4 regions of the Streptomyces sp. NPDC047002 genome follow, and region 4 is predicted to be linked to each of the others. Evidence: riboswitches for the same ligand, from Rfam matches in the RefSeq annotation. Region 4 holds a riboswitch; each other region holds the start of a gene.
What was found. A riboswitch is a leader RNA that binds a small molecule or an ion and turns the genes downstream of it on or off. The one in region 4 is predicted to bind cobalamin.
Positions count from the first base shown of each region.

Region 1: it holds a riboswitch for cobalamin, as region 4 does, so the genes downstream of both, AB0910_RS06205 (ABC transporter substrate-binding protein) here and metE (5-methyltetrahydropteroyltriglutamate--homocysteine S-methyltransferase) in region 4, are expected to answer to the same signal.
Region 2: it holds a riboswitch for cobalamin, as region 4 does, so the genes downstream of both, cobN (cobaltochelatase subunit CobN) here and metE (5-methyltetrahydropteroyltriglutamate--homocysteine S-methyltransferase) in region 4, are expected to answer to the same signal.
Region 3: it holds a riboswitch for cobalamin, as region 4 does, so the genes downstream of both, AB0910_RS24685 (HoxN/HupN/NixA family nickel/cobalt transporter) here and metE (5-methyltetrahydropteroyltriglutamate--homocysteine S-methyltransferase) in region 4, are expected to answer to the same signal.

Region 1 covers NZ_JBEYWC010000004.1:86,229-90,259, forward strand. Annotated here, with positions in the region: gene AB0910_RS06200 (ABC transporter permease) at 1-464, opposite strand, end outside; gene AB0910_RS06205 (ABC transporter substrate-binding protein) at 469-2,031, opposite strand; cobalamin riboswitch at 2,083-2,211, opposite strand; gene cobF (precorrin-6A synthase (deacetylating)) at 2,611-3,453, opposite strand; gene AB0910_RS06215 (enolase C-terminal domain-like protein) at 3,605-4,031, opposite strand, start outside.
Region 2 covers NZ_JBEYWC010000017.1:42,657-46,687, reverse strand. Annotated here, with positions in the region: gene cobN (cobaltochelatase subunit CobN) at 1-1,831, opposite strand, end outside; cobalamin riboswitch at 1,866-1,995, opposite strand; gene cobG (precorrin-3B synthase) at 2,074-3,414, shown strand; gene AB0910_RS17600 (precorrin-8X methylmutase) at 3,411-4,031, shown strand, end outside.
Region 3 covers NZ_JBEYWC010000031.1:24,427-28,457, forward strand. Annotated here, with positions in the region: gene aroQ (gamma subclass chorismate mutase AroQ) at 1-61, shown strand, start outside; gene AB0910_RS24675 (hypothetical protein) at 524-778, shown strand; gene AB0910_RS24680 (metalloregulator ArsR/SmtB family transcription factor) at 795-1,217, opposite strand; cobalamin riboswitch at 1,376-1,606, shown strand; gene AB0910_RS24685 (HoxN/HupN/NixA family nickel/cobalt transporter) at 1,626-2,810, shown strand; gene AB0910_RS24690 (hypothetical protein) at 2,862-3,461, opposite strand; gene AB0910_RS24695 (MFS transporter) at 3,791-4,031, opposite strand, start outside.
Region 4 covers NZ_JBEYWC010000008.1:199,309-203,339, forward strand. Annotated here, with positions in the region: gene metE (5-methyltetrahydropteroyltriglutamate--homocysteine S-methyltransferase) at 75-2,399, opposite strand; cobalamin riboswitch at 2,555-2,779, opposite strand; gene AB0910_RS11190 (hypothetical protein) at 2,778-2,954, opposite strand; gene AB0910_RS11195 (helix-turn-helix domain-containing protein) at 2,879-3,490, opposite strand; gene AB0910_RS11200 (aldo/keto reductase) at 3,776-4,031, shown strand, end outside.

The DNA of each region.
Region 1 (4,031 bases), on a different contig from region 4:
ACCGCAGCGACCAGCAGCAGTCCCAGCACGAACTCCGGCACGGCGTGCAGCACGACGGCAGCGGTGTTCAAAGCGCGATCGACGCGGCTTCCCTCACGCAGTCCCGAAACCGTGCCCACGACGGGCGCCAGCACGGTGACGAGCACCAGGGCAGGCGCCCCCAGCAAGAGCGTCACCCCGACGCGGCGGCCGATGTCGTCGCCGACCGGCACCCCCGTGGCCAGGGAGTTGCCCAGGTCGCCGGTGAGCAGGCGGCCGAGCCAGTGCCAGAAGCGGACCGACGCCGGTTCGTCGAGCCCCAGCTGCTCGCGCAACGCCATCACCTGCTGAGGAGTGCCGAGTTCGCCGCGCAGCACGTCGGCCGTGTCGCCGGGCAGCAGCGAGCCGACGGCGAACACGGCCACCACCACCGCAAGGCACTGCAGGAGGGCGAGCAGACAGCGTCGCACGACGTAGGCGCGCACGGCGTCAGCCGACGCGGACCCGGTCGAAACGGGCCCAGTCGTGCGAGTTCGGCGGCGCGGCACGCAGGCCGCCGACCGAACGGGCGACGGCATCGTTGGCATCGGAGAACGCCCACACCAGAAGCCCGGATTGGTCGCGGGCGATCCTCTGGGCGCGTGCGAGCAACCCGAGCCGCTCCGCCTCGTCACGGCTGGTGCGGGCCCGGTCGAGCAGCGCGTCGAACCTCTTCGAGGAGTACTGCGTCTGGTTGCGCGCGGCGCCTCCGCGCACCCGCTGCTGCAGGAAGTCGGAGACCGGCAGTGTCGAGGTGGTGTTGAAGGCCGCCACCCCGTGCGTCTTGATCTCGCTGAAGTACGTGCTCGACGCACGGGTGTTCGCGGTCAGCCGCAGCCCGATCTCGCGCAGCTGGCGCGCCATCAGGTCCGCGGCCGGCTCCCAGGCGGCGTCCACGGAGCTGGTCTCCACCGTGATGTGCAGCCCCTCCGCGCCGGCCTCCCTCACGAGTGTGCGGGCCGCGTCGACGTCTCGCCTGCGGGGTTGGAGACCGTCGGGGTAGCCGCGCAGGCCCATCCCGAACAGGTCGTTGCCGACCTCGCCGTGCCCGGCGAGCGCGATCCGGACCAGCGCCTCGCGGTCGATGCCCAGCTGCACGGCGCGGATCAGGCGGGGGTCGTCGAACGGCGTGCGCCCCGTGCGCAGGAGCAGTTGCTGCGCAGTGGCCCGCTTCGCGGTGAGCAGGCGGATGGAGCTGTTGTTCTTCAGCCGCTCCACGGACGCTCCGGCCATGTCGGCGCCGTAGTGCACCTGGCCGGACAGCAGGGCGTTGAGCCGTGCCGCCTCCTCGTCGGCGGGGACGATCTCCAGTTCTGCGATGTGCGGGGCGCCGTCCCAGTGGTCAGCCCAGCCGCGGTAGCGTGCGGTGCCGCCGGGGGTGAACGACACGTAGGTGAAGGGCCCGGAGCCGACCGGCTTGCGGAATTCCGTCGTGCCCGCCGGAATGATCTCGGTGCCTGGGCCCGCGAAGACCGTGGGGAACTCGAAGTTCGGCGCCTTCAGTACGAGGACGACGGAGCGGTCGCCGTCGGCCCTGCTCGCGGTGAAGTCGATCGCGGACAGCAGGACCTGCGAGGGCGATCCGGTCTTGGGGTCGGCGGCGCGGCGGTAGCTGTAGAGGACGTCCTCGGCGGTGACCGGCTTGCCGTCGTGGAACCGTGCCGTGCGCAGGCGTATGCGCCAGCGGGTGCCGGAGGCGCCGCTCTCCCAGGACTCGGCGAGCCGCTTGCGCACCGACATGTCGTCCGCGTACGTGCCGAGCGTGTCGTAGAGCGCCTTGGCCCTGGCCTGGTCGACGAAGTTCGGGGCGACGTGCGGGTCCAGGGTCTCCTGGGAGCCGCCGGAGGTGAACGCCGCGCGGAACCGGTCGCCGCCTCCCCCGTCCCTGGTGTCGCCGCCGCAACCGGTGAGCAGGCCGGTGCCGGCGAGCGCCATCGCGCCCGAGGCGGCCAGTACCCCGCGTCGGCCCGGCTCCTTGCGCCCTTCCGGCCCTGTTCGGGCATGCGTCGTCACATCGATCCTCTCCGGGGTGTCCTCGCCCCTGCTGGCGGACCGGCGACGGGTCAGTCTCCTGGCTCCCGGATCGTCGCTCGCCTCCGCCTTCCCGTCCGCTCGCGCGGGCAGTGGCGTGCGGGAGGGTCGCTTCCCGGTCACAGTGGCGGGACCGCGCCGGATTCGCACCGGCTTCCTGGTCTCCGTCGCCTCGTGTGCTCATTGTGACGCACGGGCGGTCGTCGGCAGGAGCCCGGTCCCTTCAACCGGCCGGGGAGGAGCGCTTCCGGGCCGTGATCGGCACGGTCGAGGCGGTGGCGGGCCCGGCGCCGCGCGTCCCGGCCCGGCGTGGGCTGGCCCGGCCCGGCCCGGCGTGGGCTGGCCCGGCCCGGCCCGGCGTGGGCTGGCCCGGCCCGCTGCACCGCTGCCGTCACGGACCGGGTGCCGCACCGGTGCCCCGGCGCCGGGGCCACCGTCCTGCACCGGCCGGACACCGGGCCGCCGGTCCGCCTCCACGGCGTGCCGGCCTGCCTGCCGCGCGAGGGCGGTGTGTTCCTCGACGCCGAGCACATGCAGGACGAGTCGGCGACGCGGCGGGTGTCAGGCGACGTTCCCGCCGCTCCCGCCCGTCTCCCCTGGCGGCACCGACGCGGCTGCTCGCGCCGGCCCTTCCGCGATCCGCAGCAGATACGTGTCCATGATCCAGCCGTGCCGCTCGCGGGCCTCGGCGCGGACCCGCCGGATGCGGTCGGCGACCTCGTGGAGCGGCCCGGCGACGAGGAGTTCGTCCGGGGTGCCGAGGTAGGCGCCCCAGTAGATCCATACGTCGTCGCCCTCGACCCGGCTGAACGACTCGTCCGCGTCGAGCATGACGACGATGTCGCCGTCGTCGTTCTGGGCGACGTCGGCGAGGCGGCGCGCCGGGGTGATGTGCACCGGGCGGCCCACCTGGTTGAGCGGGATGCGGTGGCGTGCGGTCAGGGAGGCGACGCTGGTGATGCCGGGAATCACCTCGACGCTCATGGAGAGCGCGCCGCGGTCCTCGATGTCCCCGAGGATGCCGAGCGTGCTGTCGTACAGGGACGGATCGCCCCAGACGAGGAACGCCCCCGTCTCACCTGCCGCCATCTCCTCGCGCATGGCCCTCGCGAAGATCCCGCCGCGCCGCTCGCGCCAGTCCTCGACGGCCGCCGTGTAGCCGGAGCGGTCCATCGGACGCCTGTCGCGGCCGGGATCCTCGACCTCCACCAGACGGTACGGGCGCTGCGCGTGCTCCTCGATCATCCGGCGGCGCAGGTCGGTCAGGGACGCCTTGTGCGGTCCCTTGCCGACGATGAAGAAGACGTCGGCCCGCCGGATCGCCTTCACGGCCTGAAGGGTCAGGTGGTCGGGATCGCCGGCCCCGATGCCGATGACGAGGATCGCGCGCTGCTCCGTACTCATGCGGACAGTCTTCCAGGGCCCTCCCACGGCAGGGGCTCGCTCCGCGTCGGCGGGGGCTGCCGGGGAACCGCCGCCGCGGGGCCGCCGGCCGCACGTCCTTCGGTGCGGCACGGCCTGAGGGCGGTGCGGGCGGCTCCGGGCCGTGCGAGGGTCAGGCGCCGCCGGTGCCCGGGCCGATCTTCATGCCGAGGGCGGGGATGAACGCGAACTCCTCCTCGATCTCGGGAGTCAGGAGGGCGCCGCTGCCGGGCACGGAGAGGTCCGCGCGGGCGATGGTGCCGCCGCGGATCGGGAACGGCGCCGCCTGGGTCGCCTCGCGCAGCGGGTTGCGCAGGGTGCACACCTCGACCAGCGGCATGCCGAGGGCGAACGCGACATGGGTGCTGTTGAGCAACTGGACGCCGCTGCCCCACACATGCGGGATGGCGTCCAGGCCCCGGACCCTCGACTGCTCGACGACGCGCCGGAAGTCGGCGAAGCCGCCGATCATGCCGACGTCGGGCTGCACCACCCGCACGCCGTCGGCAGCCATGAGGTGCTCGAAGTCCTGGATGACGCTGTAGCTCTCCACACCCGAG
Region 2 (4,031 bases), on a different contig from region 4:
ACTCGGCGCGGGCCATCGGCGGCACCAGGTGGTCCACGAGGGTGGCGTGCACGCGGCGCTTGGCCTGGGTGCCCTCGCCCGGGTCGTTGACGAGGAAGGGGTAGACCAGCGGCAGGTCGCCCAGTGCCGCGTCGGGCGCGCAGGCGGCGGACAGGCCCGCGTTCTTGCCCGGCAGCCACTCCAGATTGCCGTGCTTGCCCAGGTGGACCATGGCGTCGGCGCCGAACCCGCCCTCGGAGCGCGGCGCCTGGATCCAGCGGTACGCGGCGAGGTAGTGGTGCGAGGGCGGCAGGTCCGGGTCGTGGTAGATCGCGATCGGGTTCTCACCGAAGCCGCGCGGCGGCTGGATGAGGATCAGCAGATTGCCGTGCCGCAGCGCCGCGAGGACGATGTCGCCCTCCGGGTTGTGCGTGCGGTCCACGAACATCTCACCGGGCGCGGGGCCCCAGTGCTCCTCCACCGACTCCCGCAGCTGGGCGGGGAGTTCGGCGAACCAGCGGCGGTAGTCGGCGGCCGGGACGCGCACCGGGTTGCGCGCGAGCTGCTCCTCGGTCAGCCACTCCTGGTCGTGGCCGCCCGCGTCGATGAGCGCGCGGATCAGCTCGTCGCCGTCACCGGAGACGAGGCCGGGGACGTCGGGCAGGGCGCCGGCGGCGGGGGTGCCGTCGGCCGCGGGCGTGCCGTCCGCGGGCGCCGCGGCCGGGCCGAAGTCGTACCCCTCGGCGACGAGGCGGCGCAGCAGCGCGACGGCGCTCGCCGGGGTGTCGAGGCCGACGGCGTTGCCGATGCGCGAGTGCTTCGTCGGGTACGCGGACAGCACCAGCGCGAGGCGCTTCTCGGCGTTCGGTATGTGGCGCAGGCGCGCGTGGCGCACCGCGATCCCGGCGACGCGTGCGGCGCGCTCCGGGTCGGCGACGTACGACGGCAGGCCGTCCTCGTCGATCTCCTTGAACGAGAACGGCACGGTGATCAGCCGCCCGTCGAACTCGGGCACCGCGATCTGCCCGGCCGCGTCGAGCGGCGAGAGCCCCTCGTCGTTGGCCTCCCAGTCGGCGCGCGAGCCGGTCAGGCACAGCGCCTGGAGGATCGGCACGCCGAGCGCGGCCAGCGCGCCCGCGTCCCACGACTCGTCGTCCTCGCCGGCCGAGGCCCCGGCCGGGCGGGTGCCGCCCGCCGCGAGGACCGTCGTGACCAGCGCGTCCGCCGCGCCGAGCGCGTCGAGCAGGTCGGGCTCAGGGGTGCGAAGCGACGCCACGTACAGCGGCAGCGGCCGCCCGCCCGCCGCCTCGATCGCCGCACACAGGGCGTCCACGAAGCCGGTGTTGCCACTCATGTGGTGCGCGCGGTAGTAGAGCACCGCGACGAGCGGCCCGGTCGCGCCGGGCGCTGCCGCGCGCTCCAGGTGCCCCCAGGTAGGGGCGGGCGCGGGCGGTTCGAAGCCGTGGCCGGTGAGCAGCACGGTGTCGGAGAGGAAGCGGGCCAGCTGGTCGAGGTTGGCGGGGCCGCCGTGCGCGAGGTAGGCGTGCGCCTCTGCCGCGATGCCGATGGGGACCGTCGACGCCTCCATCAGCTGCGCGTCGGGGGCCTGCTCGCCGGTGAGGACCACCAGCGGCACGCCGCTCGCCCGCAGCGCGTCGATCCCCTCCTGCCAGGCGCGCACCCCGCCGAGCAGCCGCACGACGACCAGGTCCGCACCGTCCAGCAGCCCCGGCAGGTCGTCGAGCGGCAGCCGCGCCGGGTTGGCGAACCGGAACGGCACGGGCGCGCCCGCCGCGTGCGCGGCGCGGGCCGAGAGCAGATCGGTGTCGGACGTCGACAGGAGCAGCAGCATGCGGCGGCTCGCCTTCCTCGGGGTCCGCGCCCCGGGCAGTGGGAGGACGGCGGGAGTTCCTGACTCACCCGGAGAGTGCCGGGCTCACAGTGGCGGGACCGTGCCGGATTCTCACCGGCCTTCCTCCCAGACGCCGTCGCTGGTCCCTCGATACTAAGCGGTGCTGGTCGGGGTGGGGAGGGCGCGTGCCGGGCGGGGGCCCGGAGCGCGCGAGGTCTGGGGTGGGGGCCCGGGGCGTGGGTATGCTCGCCGCCGTGTCCCTACCCATGCCACCAAACGGAACGTACCGGGGTGATCCGCCCGTGCGCGACCGCGGTGACGCCTGCCCCGGAGCGCTGCGGCTGCACGCCGCCGACGACGGGCGGCTGGCCAGGCTGCGGCTGCCCGGCGGTCTTTTGACGGCTCGTCAGGCCGAGGTGGTCGCCGACGCGGCCGAGCGGCTCGGGGACGGGCACCTCGACCTCACCTCGCGCGGAAACGTCCAGCTGCGGGGCCTCGCGGAGTCCTGCGCGGCGCCGCTCGCCGCGCGGCTGCACGAGGCGGGCCTGCTGCCCTCCGAGCGGCACGAGCGCGCCCGCAACATCGTCGCGTCCCCGCTCGCCGGGGAGGACGGACTCCCCTTCGCCGACGTGCGGTTGTGGGTGCGCGAGCTGGACGCGCTGGTCTGCGCGAGCGACGCGGCGGCGGACCTGTCGGGGCGCTTCCTCTTCGCGCTCGACGACGGCCGGGGCGACGTGGCGTCGCTCGGCGCCGATGTGACGTTGCTCGCAGAACCGGAGTCCGGGGGCGCCGTGCTGCTCGTCGGTCCTGGGCGGCTGCGCGTACGGGCCGCCGAGGCGCCCCGCGCCGCGCTGCTCGCCGCCGAGGCGTTCCGTACGGCGGCCGCGGCCTGTGGCGCCTGGCGCGTACGGGAACTGCCGGGGGACGGCGCCGCGCGCCTGGCCGCCGGGCTGCGCGACGCGCTCGGCGCGGGCGGTGTGCGCGCGGAGCACGTGGCGGACCCGTACGCCACGCCGCGCTGCGGCCCGCCCGCGCTCGGCGCGGTGCGCGCGCCGGGCGGTCGGCGCGCCGCCGTCTGCGTGCAGCCGCCGCTCGGGCGGCTGAGCACCGCGCAGTGGCGGCTGCTCGCGGGCGCGGGCGAAGGGCTGCGGGTCACGCCCTGGCGCGGCCTCGTCGTGCCCGGCCTCGCCCCGGCGGCGGCCGACGCGCTGCTCGCGCGGGCCGCGGACGCGGGCCTCGTGACGCGCGCGGACTCGCCCTGGACCCGCGTCGGCGCCTGCACCGGCAGGCCAGGCTGTGCGAAGTCGCTCGCGGACGTACGGGCCGACGCGGCGGCCGCCGCGGCGGGGCCCCCGGCGCGGCTGCCCGTCTACTTCTCCGGCTGCGCGCGCCGCTGCGGGCACCCGCGCGGCCCGCACCTCGACAAGGTCGCCACGGCCGACGGCACGTACACGACGACCACGGTCGCGCCCCGGGACCCGGCGGCGCCACCCGCAGCACACCCCACGCACCCCACACACCCCACGCACCCCACGCACCCCACGCACCCCACGCACCCCACGACGACAACGGTGACGAGATGACGACGACCACTGGCTTCGACTACGAGAAGGACGGCTCCGAGATATACCGCCGCTCCTTCGCCACCATCCGTGACGAGGCCGACCTCAGCGGCCTGCCCGCCGACGTGGCCCAGGTCGTCGTCCGCATGATCCACGCGTGCGGCATGGTCGACCTGGCCGCCGACGTCGCCCACAGCCCCGGCGTCGTCGCCCGCGCCCGCGCCGCCCTGCGCGCGGGCGCGCCGATCCTCTGCGACGTGCAGATGGTCGTGAGCGGCGTCACCCGCAGGCGGCTGCCCGCCGGCAACGAGGTGGTGTGCACCCTCGGCGACCCGGCCGTCCCCGCGCTCGCCGCCGAGCTGGGCACCACCCGCAGCGCCGCCGCGCTCGAACTGTGGCGCGACCGCCTCGGCGGCGCGGTCGTCGCCGTCGGCAACGCGCCGACCGCGCTGTTCCGGCTGCTCGAAATGGTCGAGCAGGGCGCGCCGCGCCCGGCCGCCGTGATCGGCGTGCCGGTCGGCTTCATCGGCGCAGCCGAGTCCAAGGACGCGCTCGCCGCGCACCCCGCGGGCCTCGACCACCTGGTCGTACGCGGCAGGCGCGGCGGCAGCGCCATCGCGGCGGCCGCGCTCAACGCG
Region 3 (4,031 bases), on a different contig from region 4:
GCTGGACGCGCTGCACCGGGAGGCGCTGGGGATCGCGCTGCGGTCGGTCTGCGGAGCGTAGGGCCCGCCCCGGCTCGGGGCCCGCACCGGCCCCGGGCGGCATCGGGGCATCGGGGCATCGGGCAGGGGCCGCGGCTCAGGGGTGGGTTTCCGGGGTGAGGTCCTGGGCGACGTAGTCGAAGGAGACCCCCGCGAGCTGGGCGAGTTCCTCGCGGCGCAGGCCGGGGGCGCGGCGGGTGCCGGGGGTCAGGCCGGCGGGCAGCCCGGCGTCCGTGGGGGCGGTGCGGTCGCGCCAGTGCCGCAGGGCGCGCCCCAGGTCGCCGTGGTCGGTACGGCCCCCGGGGCCGCCCGCGCCGTGGTCGGTACGGCTTCCGAGACCGCTCGCGCCGCCGCTGCCCGGACCGCCGGGACCGCCGGGGGCGCCACGTGGACCACCCAGGCCGACAGGACCGCCGCCGGGACCGCCGGGACCGCCACCGGGACCGTCCGCACCGCCAGGGTCCCCACCGGGACCGTCCGCACCGTGGCCGCGGCCGCCCGGACCGCCGCTGAGGTCCCCGGAACCGCCGCCAGGGCCGCCAGGGCCGGGACCGCCCGGGTCGCCACCGCGGTCGCCGCCGGGACCACCCGGACCGCCACGGCCACCGACCTCAACGGCCACCGGGGCCTGCAGAGCGTCGCGGAGGGCGCCGCGCCCATCGTGGCGGCGGCCGTGGCGGGGCCGCGGGACGGCGGGCCCGCTACGTTCACCGGGGTCGGGGGCGTCGTCCCCTGGTGAGCGCCGGGCCGGGCGCTCAGTGCGCGGCGGCGCGCGCGTCCGCGTGCGGCGGACCCGCGGGCTCTGCGGGCTCGACAGGGCCCGTGGCCGCGCCGCGGGCGCGGTCGAGCAGCGCGCCGAGCTCCGCGTCCACGACGCGGTAGCGGACGATCCTGCCGTCCTTCTCCCCCGCCACGGCACCCGCGGAGCGCAGCAGGCGCAGCGCCTGGGAGACGGCGGGGTCCCGCATGCCGGTGGTGACGGCCAGGTCGGAGACGGCCATCGGGCCGACCGCGCGCAGCGCGAGCAGCAGGGCGAGGCGGCCGGGTTCGGCCAGCAGGGAGAAGCGGGCGGCCGCCGCCCGCACGGCGCCGGGGTCCCCGACCGCCGCGATGGCGTCGCAGACGAGGTGGCCGTCGATGATCCGGTGATCCGCGCGCTCGGGCGGTACGAGATGCATGCGGGCGATTCTCGCAGCAACGGACCTGCCACGCCGGGCCCGCGGGGCACCCGGGTCCGCCGGGCCCGCGCCACGCAGGATCGGGCAGCGCCCGCCGGGGTGGTGTGACAGTGAACACCTGCGTGGTTGCGCAATCTTGCGGGCGAGAGGGGCGCGCCGTACTGTGGCCGGGCCGTGGTGATCGGGAAGACCGGTGAGGACCCTCGGGTCCGAGGCCGGAGCGGCCCTCGCCACTGTGATCGGGGAGTTCACCGTCCGCGGGACCCAGGCCACTGGCCGCCGCGCGGCGACCGGGAAGGCCGGACGGTGGGCGCGCCCGCCCCGCACGGACGCCGTGCGCGGCGGCGGATCCGTCAGCCAGGAGACCGGCCACGGCATCTCACGAAGTGATCCACGAGGTGCTGGAGCGTGAACGTCTTGGGCGTGCCCCTGTCCACAGCCGCGTCGGAGGCCGAAGGGCGGGGCCCGTCGGCCTCGGGCCCGCGCGCGTCCGGCCCCTTCGCCTGGCGGCGGGAGGACACCGTACGCACGGCCGGCCTGCTCGCGGCGATCGCCGGGCTGCACGTCGTCGCGTTCGGCGTGCTGTTCCTGCTGGTCGTGCCGCACCACTACGAGGTGGGCTCGAAGGCGTTCGGCATCGGGCTCGGCGTCACCGCGTACACCCTCGGCATGCGGCACGCCTTCGACGCCGACCACATAGCGGCCATCGACAACACCACGCGCAAGCTGATGGCGGACGGGAAGCGGCCGGTGTCGGTCGGCTTCTGGTTCGCGCTCGGCCACTCCAGTGTGGTGGTGGCGATGGCGGCGCTCGTCGCGGGCGGCGCGCACCTCGCCGGGGTGCTGATGGACGACGACTCGGGCGCGCACAAGACGCTCGGCACGGTCGGCACGTCCGTCTCCGGCGGCTTCCTCTATCTGATCGCCGCGCTCAACCTGGTGGCGCTCGCGGGCATCCTGCGGGTGTTCGGGGCCATGCGGGACGGCCGGTTCGACGAGGCCGAGCTGGAGGCGCACCTCGACGCGCGGGGGTTCATGAACCGCATCCTGCGCCGCTTCACCGGCTCCATCACGAGGCCCGGCCAGATGTACCCGCTCGGCTTCCTCTTCGGGCTCGGCTTCGACACGGCGACCGAGGTCACGCTGATGGTGATGGCGGGCAGCGGGGCGGCGGCCGGGCTGCCCTGGTACGCGGTGCTGAGCCTGCCGCTGCTGTTCGCCGCGGGCATGAGCCTGTTCGACACGCTCGACGGCACGTTCATGAACTTCGCGTACCAGTGGGCGTTCGCGAACCCGGTGCGCAAGGTCTTCTACAACCTGGCGATCACCGGCCTGTCCATCGCGGTGGCGTTCCTCATCGGCACGATCGAGCTGGTCGGCGTCCTGCACGACAAGCTCGACCTGCGCGACGGCGTCACCGACTGGATCGCGGGGCTCGACCTGGGCAACGTCGGCTATGTGATCGTCGGCCTCTTCGTGGTCGTGTGGGCCGCCGCGCTCGCGTACTGGCGCCTCGCCCGGGTCGAACAGCGCTGGGCGGTACGTGCGGTGGGCCGGGAGCCGGGCGCGCAGGACGCGCCGCCGGGGGCGTGAGGCCCGGCGCGCGGCCTGCGCGCCGGGCGGGCGGTGTCAGGCGGGCGGTGCTCAGGCGGGCGGGGCGCAGAGCCTGCCGAGGCGGCCGAGCGCGGGGCGCAGCCGGGTGTCCAGGCTCCAGGTGGATCCCGCGAAGGCGTAGTACAGCGCGAGCGAGGCGAAGAGGTAGCCGACGGACGGGCCGAGGTCGGTCATGCCCTGCTTCCACGGGAGGTGGAAGCCCTCGGCTCCTGACCAGATGCCGAACGAGAAGACGGCGCTGCCGAGGAAGACGAGGTTGCTGAACGCGCCGAGCAGCAGCCCCAGCGCGATCAGGGACTCGATGACGGCGGTCACCAGGGCGAACGTGCCGGGCGACGAGGTGCCGACGGCGTGCCACAGCTGGAGCCACTGGTGGAAGACGGGGGTCCTGACCGTCTCCGCCTTGCCGAGTTCGTCGCCGAGGGTCTGGCCGTGAAGGAAGCCGGGCAGCCACTTGAAGACCGCGTCGACGGCCCACAGGACGCCGAACCCGATGCGGACGGCGGCAGCGGCGTGCAGCCGCCCGGTGGTGAGGGCCGCGCGGGGCGCGGGGAGCGCGGGGAGCCCGGCGGGGCGGGACGAGGGAGCGGCGAGGGCGCCGCCGCCGGTGGTCGGGGCCGGTGTGGTCACTGGAGGAGTCCGTTCCAGGGGGAGGGCGAGAGAGAGCAGGGGCCGCTGGCGCCAGGGCGAGATTAGGTTAGGCATGCCTAAGCTCTCCGCCCAAGGGGGTGCGGACGTGACGAAGAACGCGGGGTCCGCGTTGAGCGGGAACGGCCCCGCGTCCGTGGAACAACGCCCGCTTTTCGCCCCGCGGGCGGCCCCGGGGGGCGTGCGGCGCCCACGGGCCGCCCGGGAGCACCCGGAGCCGGCGCGCTCGTACGCCGTACGCGTCTGGGTCGGCGCGCCCGTACGCCCTACGAGCCGGGGCCGGTGTGACCGGCGGGCGGCTGCAATGCGGGTCAGCGCAGCTCCGGTGGGCAGCCCGTGCCGCGTGGGAGCTGGTAGGGGGCGGCGAGCCGGTACACGCCCGGCTTCGGCGCGAGCAGGATCGTCCACTCGTCGCCGTCGTCGTCCTTGTCCGCCTTCGTCAGGCAGCCCGCCCGGTTGACGTACTCCTTCGGCAGGTCGGCGTCGGCGCCGCCGCGCGCGGCGCGCGCCTTGGACGCGGGGGTCTCCTCGGGCGGCGGCAGGCTCTTGCCC
Region 4 (4,031 bases):
CACCCACCCGCACCGGGGCCCCGGGGCCGCGCCGCACACCGGCGCGGCCCCGGGGCCTTCGTGCTGCCCAGCGGTCAGGCCGACGGGCCGCCGAGCTCGGCGCGTACCGTGCGGGCCGCGGCCACCAGGTGTTCGAGCGAGGCGCGGGTCTCCGGCCAGGCCCGGGTCTTCAGCCCGCAGTCCGGGTTGACCCAGAGCCGCTCCGCGGGGATCGCGCCGAGCCCGGCGCGCAGCAGCGCGGCGGCCTCCTCGGCGCTCGGCACCCGCGGCGAGTGGATGTCGTAGACACCGGGGCCCGCCTCGCGCGGATAGCCGTGTCCGGCCAGCTCGTGGGCGACCTGCATGTGCGAGCGCGCCGCCTCCAGGCTGATGACGTCCGCGTCGAGGTCGTCGATGGCCCCGACGATGTCGCCGAACTCGGCGTAGCACATGTGGGTGTGGATCTGGGTGGCGGGTGCGGCGCCCCCGGTGGTGAGCCGGAACGCCTCGGTGGCCCACGCCAGATAGGCGGGGCGGTCGGCGGCGCGCAGCGGCAGTGTCTCGCGCAGCGCGGGCTCGTCCACCTGGATCACCCGGGTACCGGCCGCCTCCAGGTCGTCGACCTCGTCGCGCAGCGCGAGGGCCACCTGACGCGCCGTCTCGCCGAGCGGCTGGTCGTCGCGGACGAAGGACCAGGCGAGCATGGTGACGGGCCCCGTCAGCATGCCCTTGACCGGGCGGTCCGTGAGGGACTGCGCGTACGCCGTCCAGCGCACCGTCATCGGCTCGGGGCGCGCGATGTCGCCCGCGAGGATCGGCGGACGCACGTACCGGGTGCCGTACGACTGCACCCAGCCGTGCCGGGTCGCGAGGCAGCCGGTCAGCTGCTCGGCGAAGTACTGCACCATGTCGTTGCGTTCGGGCTCGCCGTGCACCAGCACGTCGAGGCCCGTCTTCTCCTGGAAGGAGACCACGTCCTGGATCTCGGCCCTGATCCTGTCCTCGTACTCCCCGGTGCCGATCCGGCCCGAGCGCAGGTCGGCGCGCGCCGACCGCAGCTCGCCGGTCTGCGGGAAGGAGCCGATGGTGGTCGTCGGCAGCAGCGGCAGGCCCAGCCGGGCGCGCTGCGCGGCGGCACGCTCCGGGTACGGCAGGGAGCGGCGCGCCTCGGCCTCCGTGACGGCGGCGGCGCGGGCGCGCACGGCCGGGTCCCGGGTGAGGGGCGAGGCGGCGCGGGACGCCAGCGCGGCCCGGTTGACGGCGAGTTCTGCGGCGATCGTGTCCGTGCCCCGCGCCAGGCCCCGCGCGAGGGCGGCGACCTCCGCGGTCTTCTGGCGTGCGAAGGCGAGCCAGCGCAGGATCTGCGGGTCGATGTCGCGCTCGGCCGCCGTGTCCAGCGGGACGTGCAGCAGGGAGCAGGAAGCCGACACGTCGACCCGGTCGGCGAGGCCAAGCAGCGTGCCGAGCGTGCTCAGGGACTTCCCGAGGTCGTTCACCCAGATGTTGCGTCCGTCCACGACGCCCGCCACGAGCCGCTTGCCCGGCAGGCCGCCGACGGCGGCGAGCGCGTCCAGGTTGGCGGCCGCCGCCCCGGTGAAGTCGAGCGCGAGGCCCTCGACGGGCGAAGCCGCCAGCACGGGCAGGGCGTCGCCCAGCCGGTCGAAGTAGGAGGCGACGAGCAGCCGCGGCCGGTCGGCGAGGGCGCCGAGGTCGCGGTAGGCGCGCGCGGTGGCGTTCAGCTCCGCCGGGGTGCGGTCCTGGACCAGGGCGGGCTCGTCGACCTGCACCCACTCGGCACCCGCCGCCCGCAGGTCGGCGAGCACCTCCGTGTAGACGGGCAGCAGCCGGTCGAGCAGGGTCAGCGGGTCGAAACCGGCCGCCACCCCCGGCGCGGGCTTCGACAGCAGCAGATAGGTGACGGGGCCGACCAGCACGGGCCGGGCGGCAAGTCCGAGGGCGAGCGCCTCGCGGACCTCGGCGACCTGCTTGGCCGAATCGGCGGAGAAGACCGTGTCGGGTCCCAACTCCGGCACCAGGTAGTGGTAGTTGGTGTCGAACCACTTGGTCATTTCGAGCGGTGCGACGTCCTGCGTGCCGCGGGCCATGGCGAAGTAGCCCTCCAGCGGGTCCGCGGCCACGGCCGCCCGGTGCCGTGCGGGGACCGCGCCGACCATGACGGTCGTGTCGAGCATGTGGTCGTAGTACGAGAAGTCGCCCGTCGGCACCTCGTCGATGCCGGCGCCCGCCAGGTCCTGCCAGTTGGCGCGGCGCAGTCCTGCGGCGACGGAGCGGAGGGCGGCGGCGTCCACGCGGCCCTTCCAGTAGCCCTCGATCGCCTTCTTCAGCTCGCGGCCCTGCCCCTGCCGGGGGTAGCCGTGGACGGTGGCCCGTGCCGCCGCGGCTGCGGTCTCGCTGGTCACGGAGTTCTCCTTCGAGAGACGTTTCCCTGGTGTACCGGGGGTCCCGTGGTGAGGAGAGGGTGACAGAACCCGCGGCCCGGCACGCGAGGCGCGGCCGTCCGCCGGTGGTGCACGCCGACCCGCCCACGAGGTCACCGGTTGTTCCGTGCGCGTGTGACACGCGTACGGGCAGTGGCAGGTCTTCGGACTCGCGGGCGTGTCCTCGTCGGGGACGAGGCTTCCTACTGGCCGTCGCTTCCCGGACCCCTGTCGCGGAGTCCAGTGCGTATGACGGCGGTCGTTCCCGCTCACCGCTGCGGGGCAGTCCCGGATTCCCACCGGGTTCCCTCTTGCGACACCCCGCCTGGCGGACGGGGCGAACCAGCTGCGCCGCCCAGCCTACGGGCCCACCCGCCCCCCGTGCCAGGCCGTTCGGCATCCGGACGGGCCGGCGCGGCGCCGCCTACGCGGCGCGGGGCCGGCCGGGCGCAGGGCGGACGTCATGTCGATGGGCACCGAGGGGCCGGCCCTGTGCTGGTAGTACAGGTCGACGTGGTCGGTGCCGAGGCGCCGCAGCGAGCGTTCGAGCCGCTCGCGGGCGTAGGCGGGTTAGGCGGGGCTGCCGTCGATGCGGGCCTCGCCGCCGAAGGGCGCGGAGACGATGCCGAACTTGGTCGCGGCCACGAAGCCGCCGCGCCGCCCGGCGAGGACCCGGCCGAGGATCTCGCCCGCGACCCCGCCTCGTCGTACGCCGCACGGTCGCGCCGGATGTCGTCGAGATTCCGCTCCGTCCAGTCCACCAGTCCGGCGAGGACGCCGTGCAGGCTGCGGCCGCGCGCCGTGAGCGCGTACTCGACGCGGGGCGGCGTGGTCGGCTCGACGGTGCGGCTGATCAGGCCGTCCCGTTCCAGGCGGCGCACGGTCGCGCTCAGCATGCGCTGGGTGATGCCGTCCGTGGCGCGTTTGAGGGCGTTGAATCTGAGCGGTCCGGCGTCGAGGCGGCAGATCACCGTCACCGACCACTTGTCGCCGATGCGGTCCATGACGTCCCGCAGCAGCGCCGCATGGCTGTCGCCCACCGCGGCCGCGTCGGGTACGGCGCCGGTGCCCATGACCGCCTCGCCTTCCGGGGATCGCCTGCGGACGCGCCGCGTGAGCGGCGGTCCTTCCGGTTCCTGGCGTATACCAGGCTATCGGCCGGCGAGGGCGCGCCCGAGGCCGCCGCGTGCCCGGGGGCCCGCGCGCGACCGGGGACGAACGCGACGGCTTCCACGGGCGCGCGGCGTCCCGCACCGTCCAACGCCCGCCCTCTCGGCGGGGGAGAACCTCCCCCGGCCGGTCCGCGCGGGCCTGCCCGCGGAGGGGGCCGCAGCGGCGAGTGCCCGGTCAGCCGTCCTGTGGGACGCGACCTGGACCACGAGGCACTGCCGCTGCTGCGCGCGACGGGCCTCGGCCTGCTCGGCTGCAGCCCGCTCGCCCGGGTGCCGGCCAGGCCCGGCGTGACCAGTGTGAGCGTCGGGGCCAGACGCCCTGACCAGCTGGAGCAGAACCTGGCCGCCGTCGACCTCGCGCTCACCCCGCAGGACATCGCGGACCTCGACGAGGTGAGCGAACCGCCCAGGATGTACCCGCAGTGGGCGCTCGACGCCGCCT